Regions from separate parts of the Sphingomonas sp. PAMC 26617 genome, predicted to be linked through region 1. Evidence: riboswitches for the same ligand, from Rfam matches in the RefSeq annotation. Region 1 holds a riboswitch; the other holds the start of a gene.
The links. Region 1 has a riboswitch for thiamine pyrophosphate ahead of RH91_RS01350 (TonB-dependent receptor). Riboswitches for the same ligand answer to the same signal wherever they lie in the genome.
Positions count from the first base shown of each region.

Region 1 (5,583 bases):
GTGCCATGACGGCGCGGAGGAAGTCCTGCCCGGCGCGCGACAGGAACCACTGGGCATGGCCGACGAGATAGCCGTCCCAGGCGAGCGTGGCATCGCTGGCATTGCCCAGCACGCCGCTGAAATAGTCGATCTCGGACAACGCGAACTCGACGTGGACGAGCGGGAGCAAGCGCACCACCGTCTCCACGTCCTCGGCCGCGAGCGGGCGAACCGATGCATAGCCCGCGAGCAGCGCGCGCGCGGCGTCCGCGCTGGCGAGCGCGTCGTCCGGCGCGTGCCCGAGGTCGAGCCACGCGATCGCGGTCCGCTCGATTGCCGTCGCGAGATCGTGAAGCGCGCAGGTGCGGTCGGCGAGGCCGAAATCGAACGTCGTCGCGACGGTGCCGTCGCTGGTCCACAACAGGTTCGAGGGGTGCCAGTCGTTGTGCGTCCACAGTGCGGGCTGGTCGGCGAGGCGCGCCGACAGCCCCTGCCCCAGCGCCGCGAACAGCCGTCCGAGTTCGTCCACCCACGCCCGCCCTTCGAGAAACCCCGCCAGCGCCGGGCGCGCGGCGACATAGGCGCGCGCGGCCGCAAGCGGATCGGGTGCGGGGAGGATCGTGAAACTCGCGACCAGCGGCTGCACGCGGCGCGAAGGGGCGACGAACCCCTCCGCCGCGTCGTGCAATCGAGCAAGCGCAACCCCGGCGGCATGCGCATGCGCGTCGGACAGGAACGGCGTCCACGACAGCCGGTCGCGATACAGATCGTCGCCGGGCGCGCGGCGGTGGAGTTCGTAGCACCATTCCCCCAGCGCGACCGCGCCCTGCCCGGTTTCGGTCAGCAGCACCTCCGCGACCGGCAGGCCCGCGTGCGCGAGATGCGCGATGAAGCGATGTTCCTCCGCCAGCCCGACGAGCGAGCGCAGCCGGTGATGGTGCCGCTTGAGGAAGAACGCCCCTCGTGTGGTCCGTACCAGCGTCGCCGCCGAAAACGGCCGTGGCGAATGCCAGTCGAGCGCGATCAGCGCCCCCGCCGCCGGGAAATGCGCGAGCGCGGCCTGCGCCTCGGCGGGCGTGATCGCGGGCCAGGTGGGGGCCTCGAGCTCGGTCCCCATGCCGTGGACGAGATGCGCGGGCGACGACGCCATCGCCTCAGAACACCCGCGACACGGTGGCGATCACCGCCGCCCCGCCGCCGACATAATAAGCCGGCGGGCTTCCCGCGATCAGCGTGCCGTTGCGCCCGATCGTGTCGCGCGCATTGGTGCTGACCGCCTGCACGCCCGACAAAACGTGCGGATCGGTGACGTTGATCGCGTTGAGCCGCAGGTCGGTGCGCTTACCGTCGAGCCAGTCCGCGAGATGCACCCCGACCGACAGGTCGAGTGTGGCGTAACCGGGAATGCGCTCGTCGTTCATGAAGGTCGCATATTGGCGGCCGGTGTATTTGCCTGCCGCGCTGCCGAACAGCCGACCATCGTCATAGATCGCGCCCGCGCCGAACTGGACGCTCGGGCTCGATACGGCATGCTTGCCGCGCGTCGGCAGGAAGTCCGCGCCGATGGGCACGTCGTCGCTCAGCCGCGCGTGAAGATATTCGCCCGAGACATAGAGACTGATCCCGGCGGCGGGACGATAGTCGATCTCGCCGTCGACACCGTAGGTCGTCTGGCGACCGGCATTGAGCGTCGAATTGATCTGCGCGCCGCCCTGGTCGACCACCGTCGCGAGCTGGCGGTTACGGAAGCGATAGTGGAAGGCAGTGACCGAGGCGGACAGGTTGCTGCCGATGAAGCGATAGCCGAGTTCCTGCGACACCGAATATTCGTTGCGGAGCGCGGTCGTGCCCTGCGTCGCCACCGCGCCCTCGGCATAGACGTTGTAGAGCGTATATTCGTTGGGCGCGCGGAAGTTGGTAGTGACGTTGGCGAAGACCTGCTGGCGGTCGTCGATCTTGTAGTGGATCGCGGCGCGCGGGAGCGCGGCGAAGCTGTCGGAGCGGACCCGGTCCTGCGGGCCGGGGAGGTAATTGCGTCCGCTGCGCAGGACGTCGACGCCCTTGAACCCGACGTCGACGGTCAATCGCGGGGTCAGCGTGATGCTGTCGGCGACGAAGAACCCCTTGGTGACGGTGACGGTGCGTTCGTTCTCATAAGCGAGCAGCCGCCCGTCGGCGGTGCGGATCGCCTTGTCCTGATAGCCCCAGCGATCGCGCGGCGTGCCGTCATCGCCGATAGAGGTATAGGTCTGGAGCACGCGGTCGGTGCCGTAGTCGAACCACAGCCCGGCGGTGATGCGGTGCGCGCCCGCGTCGAGCGTCAGCTTGCTGACGTTGCCACCGCGGAACTGGTCTCCGGTGAAATTGCCGAGGACGGTTGCGACGCCATCGACCGCGCCGGGCAGCGCGACCGGGTCCGCGAGCGCCTCGGTGCCGAGGAAATTGCCGGTCGTCGCGAGTTGCGTCCCGTAGGGCGAATTGCCGTAGCCGAACTGGAGATAGCTGGTGGTGTCGAGCGCGAGCCCGTCGGCGAGCGTCAGGTGGACCGGCGCCGAGAGGTACACGTTGCGGAACGGCGCGCGATACAGCCGCCAGTAATTGGTGTTCCCGGGGGCATAGTCGCGGTCGTAGTTGAACCCGCGTCCGTCCGCCTGAAATTCGGCGAGCGTCGGGCTGGGGTAGGTCGAAGCGTTGGTCTCGTTGTACGACACCGCGAGGCTCGCGCGGTTGCCCTTGCCCCATTCGTCGAGCAGCTTGGCATCGACATGCCGCCGTTTGTCGAACCCCGCGCCGCGCCAATTGTCCGCCTGGATCTGCGAATAGGAGACGAACGCGCGCAGCCCGGTCGTCCCGATCGTCCCCGTGTCGAGCCGGGCGAAGACGCGCCGCGCATTGTACGAACCGAGCGAGAGGTCGAGTTGCGCCTGCGGGGCGGTCTTCGGGTCATCGAGCGCGAGCGACAGCAGCCCCGCCGCGCCGCCTATCGTCGGGGAATCGAGATCGACCGCGCCTTGCGCAAGCGTGACCTGCTTGAGGTTCTCGCTATCCGCAAATTGCGCGGGGTAGGCATAATAATAGCCGATGTCGTTCTGCGGCGCGCCTTCCATCAGCACGCCGATCTCGTCCTGCCCAAGCCCGCGCAGCGTCAGGCTCGAGCTGGCGGACAGGCCGTAGGGGTCGGTCGAGGCGACGTTGGCGCCGGGCAGCAGCGCGACGAGCTGGAACGCGTTGAGCGTCGGTGCCTGCTTGGCGATGAACGCGGCGGAAATCGCGCTTTGCTGCTTGGGCGTGTCCTGGTCGGGGAGCAGCCCGGCGGGATCGGCGCGGCCGGTGACGACGATGTCGGCGGGCGCGCGATCGGGGGCATCCTCGCCGATCGGGTCCGCGAAGGCCGGGGTCGCGATGACCGCTGCCGACAGCAGCAGAAAGCGGGAAAACGGATACGCCATCGTTCGTCGTCACTCCACACGGGGGGACAACGGAGACAGCCGCCAACCCTCCCTACGCCGGTGTTAGCCGGATCAGGTTCAGCGGGTCGTGGGCTGCAGCCCACCTCTCAGCCGCGCGTCAGCGGCCCCCCGGGGAAGTGCGCGCCTTAGGCGCGAACGGCGGGGTTTCAAAGCGGAATCCGGCGTGCGGCTATGACTGATAATGCGCGACGTTGTCGAAGCCGGTGTTGCCCTTCGCCATCCGCACGAGCTTGCGCGCATAGGTGCGGACGTGGCGATCAAACTTCGTGTCGTTGTACACGCCGGACCAGAGATACTCGTCGCGCGCGATGAACTGCTTGAGCTCCTCGAGGAAATCGGCCTGCGCATTGGTCGAGACCTTGGTCTTGAGGAACGCACAGACCATCTCCTCGGCGGCGGCCTTGTCGCAATCGTCCTGCCGGTCGCGCCCGCCGCGCTCGGCGGTGACCTGATCGGACCGTGCGGCGGCGACGCGACGCTCGAGCCAGGTGCGGACCGCCGCGCCATCCCATGCCTTTGGTTCTGCCATCGCTGCTCTCCACGTCCGTTACGGTCCAGCCCTGCGCGTTGCCCCCTGCGTTGCGGTGGCGCAAGGGAGCGGCGCCTGATACGGCGAACCCGCAATGCCTTTTCTGATATCCCTGCTGCGCCTGATCGCTGCGCTCCTGTTGCTCCTCACCGGCACCGCCGCGCTGGCGCAGACGCCCTCGGTCGCGGCGCTGTCGCTGCAACTCCGCAGCGCCGAAACCGAATTGCGGACGGTCGACGGGCTGCTCGACAACCAGGTCGATGCCGATAGCCAGAAGGTCCTGCGCGGACGCGCGGTGGCCGCGCAGCAGGCGGCGTCCGATGTCGTCGACCAGTTGCGCCAGCAGCAGACGCTGCTCGATGCGCGGATCACCGGGCTCGGTCCGGTTACGCCCGGGGTGGCCGAACCTGCCGAGATGGGAACGCAGCGCAAGGCGCTCGCGCAGCAACATGCGCTGATCGATGCCACGATCAAGCGCGGCGGGCTGGCGAATGTCGAGGCCGAGCAACTGATCGACGAGATCGACCGCAGCCGCGCGCAGAAGTTCAACGAGAAGGTCTCGGCAAAGGTCGCCTCGCCGCTGACCCCGGCCTTCTGGCGCGCGCTCGTCCAGGCGCTGCCGCGCGATCTACGGCGGACCGAACTTTTCCTGACGCAGGGCCTGCGCCAGATCCGCGCGCAATGGCGCGGGCTGCTGCCGTGGCCGCTGCTGCTCGGCGCGATCCTCGCGCTCGTGCTGCTGATTCCGGTCCGCGTCCGCGCGCGCCAGTTCGGGCAACGGCTGCTGGTCGAGGGCGCGCCCGGGCACCGCGTCCGCCGCTCGGCCAATGCGTTGTGGCGGGTGCTGATCGGCACGCTCGCGCCGTTGCTTGCCGCGGTCGCGCTCGTGCAGGGGCTGCGCTGGTCGGGCCTGCTCCCCGAACGGTGGAGCGGGGTGCTCGACGCGTTCGTCATGGCGTCGGGCTTCTGCGCCTACACCGCGGCGGTGAGCGGCGCCTTGCTGATGCGCAACGGCGCATCGTGGCGGGTCGCGCCGATCGACGACGAAACCGCCGCCGCGCTGCGCCCGCTGTCCTGGGTGCTCGCGGGGCTCGCGTTCGCGAGTATCCTCGTCGGTGCGTTCAATACCGCGATCGGCGCGAGCCAGCCCGCACTGATCGCGACGCAGGCGCTCAACGCGTTGCTGCACCTGCTGCTGATCGGCGTGTTCCTGGTCGTGCTCGGCCGGTTGCGCGCCAGGCGCGCCGAAACCGAAGAGATCCAGAACGCCAAGACGAGTGCCGGGATCGGCATCGGCGCGTTGCTCGCCTGGGTGCTGGTCGGCTCTGCGCTGATCGCGTTGCTGCTCGGCTATGTCGTGCTCAGCCTGTTCATCGCGCAGTTCATCGCGTGGGTGACGATCGTCGGGACGACGCTGTACCTGCTGATGGCGGCGGTCGACGATGTCGCGACCAGCGTGTTCGTGCGCGAAAGCCGGATCGGGGTCACGCTCACCCGCGCGCTCGGGGTGCGGCCGAGCATGGTCGACCAGTTCGGCGTGCTGCTCTCGGCGGTGCTCCGCGTCGCGCTCGTGCTCGTCGCGCTCAGCCTGCTGGTCAATCCGTT
Region 1 is NZ_JH594425.1:317,612-323,194, forward strand. Features, by position in the region: gene RH91_RS01345 (phosphotransferase enzyme family protein) at 1-1,129, opposite strand, end outside; gene RH91_RS01350 (TonB-dependent receptor) at 1,134-3,428, opposite strand; TPP riboswitch at 3,461-3,570, opposite strand; gene RH91_RS01355 (hypothetical protein) at 3,619-3,978, opposite strand; gene RH91_RS01360 (DUF3772 domain-containing protein) at 4,073-5,583, shown strand, end outside.

Region 2 (5,583 bases), 970 kb from region 1:
CGCAACCACGACCAGCATCCGTTTCGGCGGCCTCCCGCACGGGACATATGCTGTTGCGGTGATCCATGACGAGAATAACAACCACAAACTCGACACTTTCGCCGGAATTCCACGCGAAGGCTTTGGTTTCTCTCGTAATCCCACCGTACGGTTTGGCCCGCCACGCTTTGCGGCGGCGCGGTTCACCCTGCAAAGTGATGCAGATCGGCAACAGGTTCGGATGCGATACTTGCTCTGACCACGGAAGATGGGAGCCAAAATGGTGACATGGCGTTACGCGCCCGACATCATTTGTTTCCGCTGGAGCTGCCCGTGACCTATCGCCCTCTCTTTGCCGCCGCCACCGTCTTGTTGCTCGGTGCCGCCGCCCCCGCCTTCGCGCAGGACGCCGCGCCGGTCCCGGCGGACAACAACCAGATCGCGGCCGATTTCGACAAGGACACCGTCACCGTCGGCGTCGGTGCTGCCTATCTGCCGGACTATGACGGTTCGAACGATTACCGCGTCGTTCCCGCGCCCGTCGTGATCGGATCGATCAAGGGCTTCAACTTCAACGTCATCGGCAACCGCGCGAGCCTGGATCTTGCGCGCAACAACCCGGGTCAGCGCTGGGACATCCAGTTCGGCCCGATCGGCGTCGTCAATTTCGATCGCCAGAGCCCGAAGAACATCGACGACCTGCGCGTCCGCGCACTCGGCAAGATCGGCACCGCGATCGAGCTTGGCGGTTATGTCGGCCTGGGCAAGACCGGCGTCATCACCAGCCCGTACGACAAGCTCTCGGTCTCGGTCAGCCTGCGCCATGACGTCAACGGCGCGCACCGGTCGAGCATCCTCCAGCCGTCGATCAACTATCTGACCCCGCTCAGCCGCAAGGCGGCAATCGCCGTGTTCGGCACCGCGCAGCGAGTTGAGAGCGGCTACGGCCAGACCTATTTCTCGATCACGCCGGCGCAGAGCCTCGCCAGCGGCCTGCCGCAGTATAGCGTCGGCAAGGGCTGGAAGAACTATTCGGTCGGTGGCCTGGCGACCTATTCGCTGACCGGGGATCTGCTGCACGGGTTCAAGCTCGTGGCGGGCGGCACCTATTCGCGCATGCTCGGCAATTTCGGCGACAGCCCGATCGTGAGCATCGCGGGTTCGCGCAACCAGTGGGTCGGTGCAGCCGGCGTCGCTTACACCTTCTGATGTAGCGTACCCGTATCGGGGCAAACCTTTCGGCGCGGCATAAGCTCTGCGCCTGGCCGCCATTTCCCGGCTTGCGTCCCGCCTCGCGCGGTGCCACGCAAGCCGGGCCGCAAGGCGCGTTTCAAGGATGAAGGCTTCGCCCCGATGAACGATACTGACCAGCAGCTGATCGAACGGCTCGAATCCCGTGCCGAACGTCGCAGCGAACGCCGCGAATTTTTCCGTACCGCGCTCGGCGCCGGAGCGGTCGCCGCACTCGGCGCAACCGCAGTCACGATCGGAAGCCGGGCGACCGCGCAGGCGACCGACAACGACGCCGCGATCCTTAATTTCGCGCTCAACCTCGAATATCTCGAGGCGCAATTCTATTCCTTCGCCGCGTTCGGCACCGGTTTGCCCAACGCGTTGCTGACGCCTGGCAGCGCAAGCACGACGACGCAGGGCACCGTCACCGGGGGCCGCGCGGTCAACTTCACCGATCCGCTGGTTGCCCAATATGCGCGCGAGATCGCGCAGGACGAGGTCAACCACGTTACCTTCCTGCGCGCGCAGCTGTCGACCGCAGCGGTCGCGCAACCCGCGATCGACATCGGCTCGAGCGCGACCAGCGCGTTTAGCGTGGCGGCGCAGGCGGCCAAGATCGTCGCGGCGGGGGCGGCGTTCGATCCTTATGCAAGCGACGAGAATTTCCTCCAGGCGGCGTTCCTGTTCGAGGACGTCGGCGTCACCGCCTATCGCGGTGCCTCCTCGCTGCTTTCCAGCAAGGTCTATCTCGAGGCTGCCGCGGGCATCCTTGCCGCGGAGGCGTATCACGCGTCGATCATCCGGACCGTGCTGTACAGCAAGGGGCTGCAGACCCCGAGCCTGCGCACGAACACCGATGCGATTTCGAACGTCCGCGACGCGTTCGACGGCAGCAGCGACGATGACCAGGGCATTTCGGCGACGACGATCGCCAACAGCCAGTTAACCGCGCTCAACGGTCTCAGCGCATCGAACATCGTGCCGACCGGGCAGGATGGTCTTGCCTATGGCCGCGCGACCGGCCCCGTGCTCAACATCGTCTATCTCAGCACGCTCGCCGTGGCGAAGGGGGGCTTCTTCCCCAATGGCGTCAACGGCAGCATCAATACCAGCACCGCAGCGGCCTGAGCCTCGCGTCTGTGCTTCCCTTGTCTTCGCGCCCGTACCGGAGTGTTTCCAGTGATCGATAGCGACCTCCTTCTCACCGTCCTCGATGCGGGCGAACGCCGCCGCGCGGCGCGGCGCAGCTTCCTCCGCACCGCCGGGGCCGCCTCGGTCGTCGCGGGCGGCAGCGCGCTCCTTTCGGCCTGCGGAGCAAACAACGGCGACAGCGCCATCACCCCGACCCCCACGCCGACCGATACCGCCAGCGCGACGCCGAGCCCGGCCTCGACCGACGTGCTGAAGGACCAGGACACGTTCAACTTCGCGCTCAACCTCGAATATCTCGAAGCACAGTTTTACAGCTTTGCCGTCACTGGCGCAGGTCTTCCCGCCGCGCTGCTGACCGGCACGGGCACGCCCGGCGGCGTGACCGGCGGGCGGCAGGTCGCGTTCACCGATCCGATCGTCCAGCAATATGCGCGCGAGATCGCGGCGGACGAGGTCGCGCACGTCGCGTTCCTGCGCTCGGTGCTTGGCACGTCGACGGTCGCGCAGCCTGCGATCAACATCGACGGTGGCGCGACCGGCGCGTTCACCGCGGCGGCGCGTGCGGCGGGAATCGTCCCGGCGACCGGCACCTTCGATCCTTATGCCAGCGATGAGAACTTCCTGCTCGCGGCGTTCATCTTCGAGGACGTGGGCGTCACTGCGTATAAGGGTGCAGCGCCGCTGATCGCGCAAAGCCTGCTGATCGACGCGGCCGCCGGGATCCTCGCGACCGAGGCCTATCACGCCGGGCTGATCCGCACGGTGCTCTACGCCAAGGGCATCGCGACCCCGTCGCTGCGTACTAACGCCAATCTGATCAGCGACGCGCGCGACAGCCTCGATGGCACGGCGAGCGACCTCGACCAGGGGATCGGCGACGGCACCACCGCGAATCTCGTCCCGACCGACGCAAACGGCATCACGTTCAGCCGGACGCCGGGGCAGGTGCTCAACGTCGTCTATCTCAACCGCAATGCGGTGGTCGGCGGTGGGTTCTTCCCCAACGGCATCAACGGCAACATCAAGACCAGCGCGGCGAGCTGACCTACCTTTCCTTCGTCGCTTGAAGCACGTACAAGACTGAAATTCCCCGGGGGGCTGCGCCAGAGCAGCTGAGAGGTGGCTGAAGCCACGACCCGTTTGAACCTGATCCCGTTAGCACGGGCGGAGGGAGGGAGCGGTGTCCACGCCCGGGTTCCGTTGTCGCTCGTCCGATTTTGAGGAGCGAGACAATGGCCGACATTCCTGCCCGCACTGAAATTGGCGTTACCACCGGCGCGATCCGCGGATCGCGCAAGATCCACGTGCCGTGCGCGAATATCCCTGGCGCGGGGGTCGCCATGCGCGAGATCCTGCTCGAACCCTCCGCGAACGAACAGCCGCTGCGCGTCTACGACACGTCCGGGCCGTATACCGACCCCAAGGCGCAGATCGACATCAACATGGGGCTCCCGCAGCTCCGCCGCGACTGGATCGTCGCGCGTGGCGACGTCGAAACCTACGACGCGCGCGAAATCCGCCCCGACGACAATGGCCTGACCGGGCCGGATCGCTCGGCGGGCGTCCCGCAATATCCCAACGTCGTGAAGCGCCCGTTGCGCGCCAAGGCGGGGGCGAACGTCAGCCAGATGCATTATGCGCGGCGCGGGATCATCACCCCCGAGATGGAATATGTCGCGATCCGTGAGAACCTCGGTCGCGCCGCCGCCAAGGAGAAGCTGATCCGCGACGGCGAATCGTTCGGCGCTTCGATCCCCGATTATGTCACCCCCGAGTTCGTTCGCGACGAGATCGCGCGGGGCCGGGCGATCATCCCCAACAACATCAACCACCCCGAATCCGAGCCGATGGCGATCGGGCGCAACTTCCTGGTCAAGATCAACGCCAACATCGGCAATTCGGCAGTCGCGAGCAACGTTGCGGCGGAAGTCGACAAGATGGTCTGGTCGATCCGCTGGGGCGCGGATACGGTGATGGACCTGTCGACGGGGCGCAACATACACGACACGCGCGAATGGATCCTGCGCAATTCGCCCGTCCCGATCGGCACCGTTCCGATCTACCAGGCGCTCGAAAAGGTCGGAGGCGTCGCCGAGGACCTGACGTGGGAGATCTTCCGCGACACGCTGATCGAACAGGCCGAGCAGGGCGTCGATTACTTCACGATCCACGCCGGCGTGCGGCTCGCCTACATCCCCATGACCGCGAAGCGCGTGACCGGGATCGTCTCGCGCGGCGGGTCGATCATGGCGAAATGGTGCCTCGCGCACCACAAGGAGAGCTTCCTCTACGAACGTTTCGACGAGATCACCGAGATCATGCAGGCGTATGACATCGCCTATTCGCTCGGCGACGGCCTGCGCCCCGGCTCCATCGCCGACGCGAACGACGAGGCGCAGTTCAGCGAACTCTATACATTGGGCGAGCTCACGCATCGCGCGTGGAAGAGCGACGTCCAGGTGATGATCGAAGGCCCCGGCCATGTGCCGATGCACAAGATCAAGGAGAACATGGAAAAGCAGCTCGAAGTGTGCGGCGAGGCCCCGTTCTACACGCTCGGGCCGCTCACCACCGATATCGCGCCGGGCTATGACCATATCACCAGCGGGATCGGTGCCGCGATGATCGGCTGGTATGGCACCGCAATGCTTTGCTACGTCACGCCCAAGGAGCATCTGGGCCTGCCCGACCGCGACGACGTCAAGGTCGGCGTGGTGACGTACAAGCTCGCCGCGCACGCCGCCGATCTGGCCAAGGGGCACCCGGCGGCCAGGATGCGCGACGACGCCTTGTCGCGCGCACGCTTCGATTTCCGCTGGCGCGACCAGTTCAACCTGTCGTTGGACCCCGACACCGCCGAGCAATATCACGACCAGACGCTCCCGGCGGAAGGCGCCAAGACCGCGCATTTCTGTTCGATGTGTGGCCCGAAATTCTGCTCGATGAAGATCACGCAGGAAGTGCGCGACTTTGCGGCGAAGCAGAACGGCCCGGCGGACGGGTTCCTCGCGGCGGGCGCGGGGCAGGCGGCGGACGCGGACCGCGCGGCCTTTGCCAAGGGCACGACGCATGTCGACGCGGAGGCCGGGATGGCGGCCATGAGCGAGACGTTCAAGGAGAAGGGCGGGGAGATTTACCTGCCGGCGGAGTAAGACGCAGGAGGTTTCAAGTGCCGGCGGCGGGAGAGCGCCGCCGGCTTTGCGTATCTAATGCACGATT
Region 2 is NZ_JH594425.1:1,288,515-1,294,097, forward strand. Features, by position in the region: gene RH91_RS05650 (DUF2141 domain-containing protein) at 1-238, shown strand, start outside; gene RH91_RS05655 (MipA/OmpV family protein) at 313-1,188, shown strand; gene RH91_RS05660 (ferritin-like domain-containing protein) at 1,333-2,340, shown strand; gene RH91_RS05665 (ferritin-like domain-containing protein) at 2,392-3,408, shown strand; TPP riboswitch at 3,446-3,554, shown strand; gene thiC (phosphomethylpyrimidine synthase ThiC) at 3,597-5,516, shown strand.
Region 2: it holds a riboswitch for thiamine pyrophosphate, as region 1 does, so the genes downstream of both, thiC (phosphomethylpyrimidine synthase ThiC) here and RH91_RS01350 (TonB-dependent receptor) in region 1, are expected to answer to the same signal.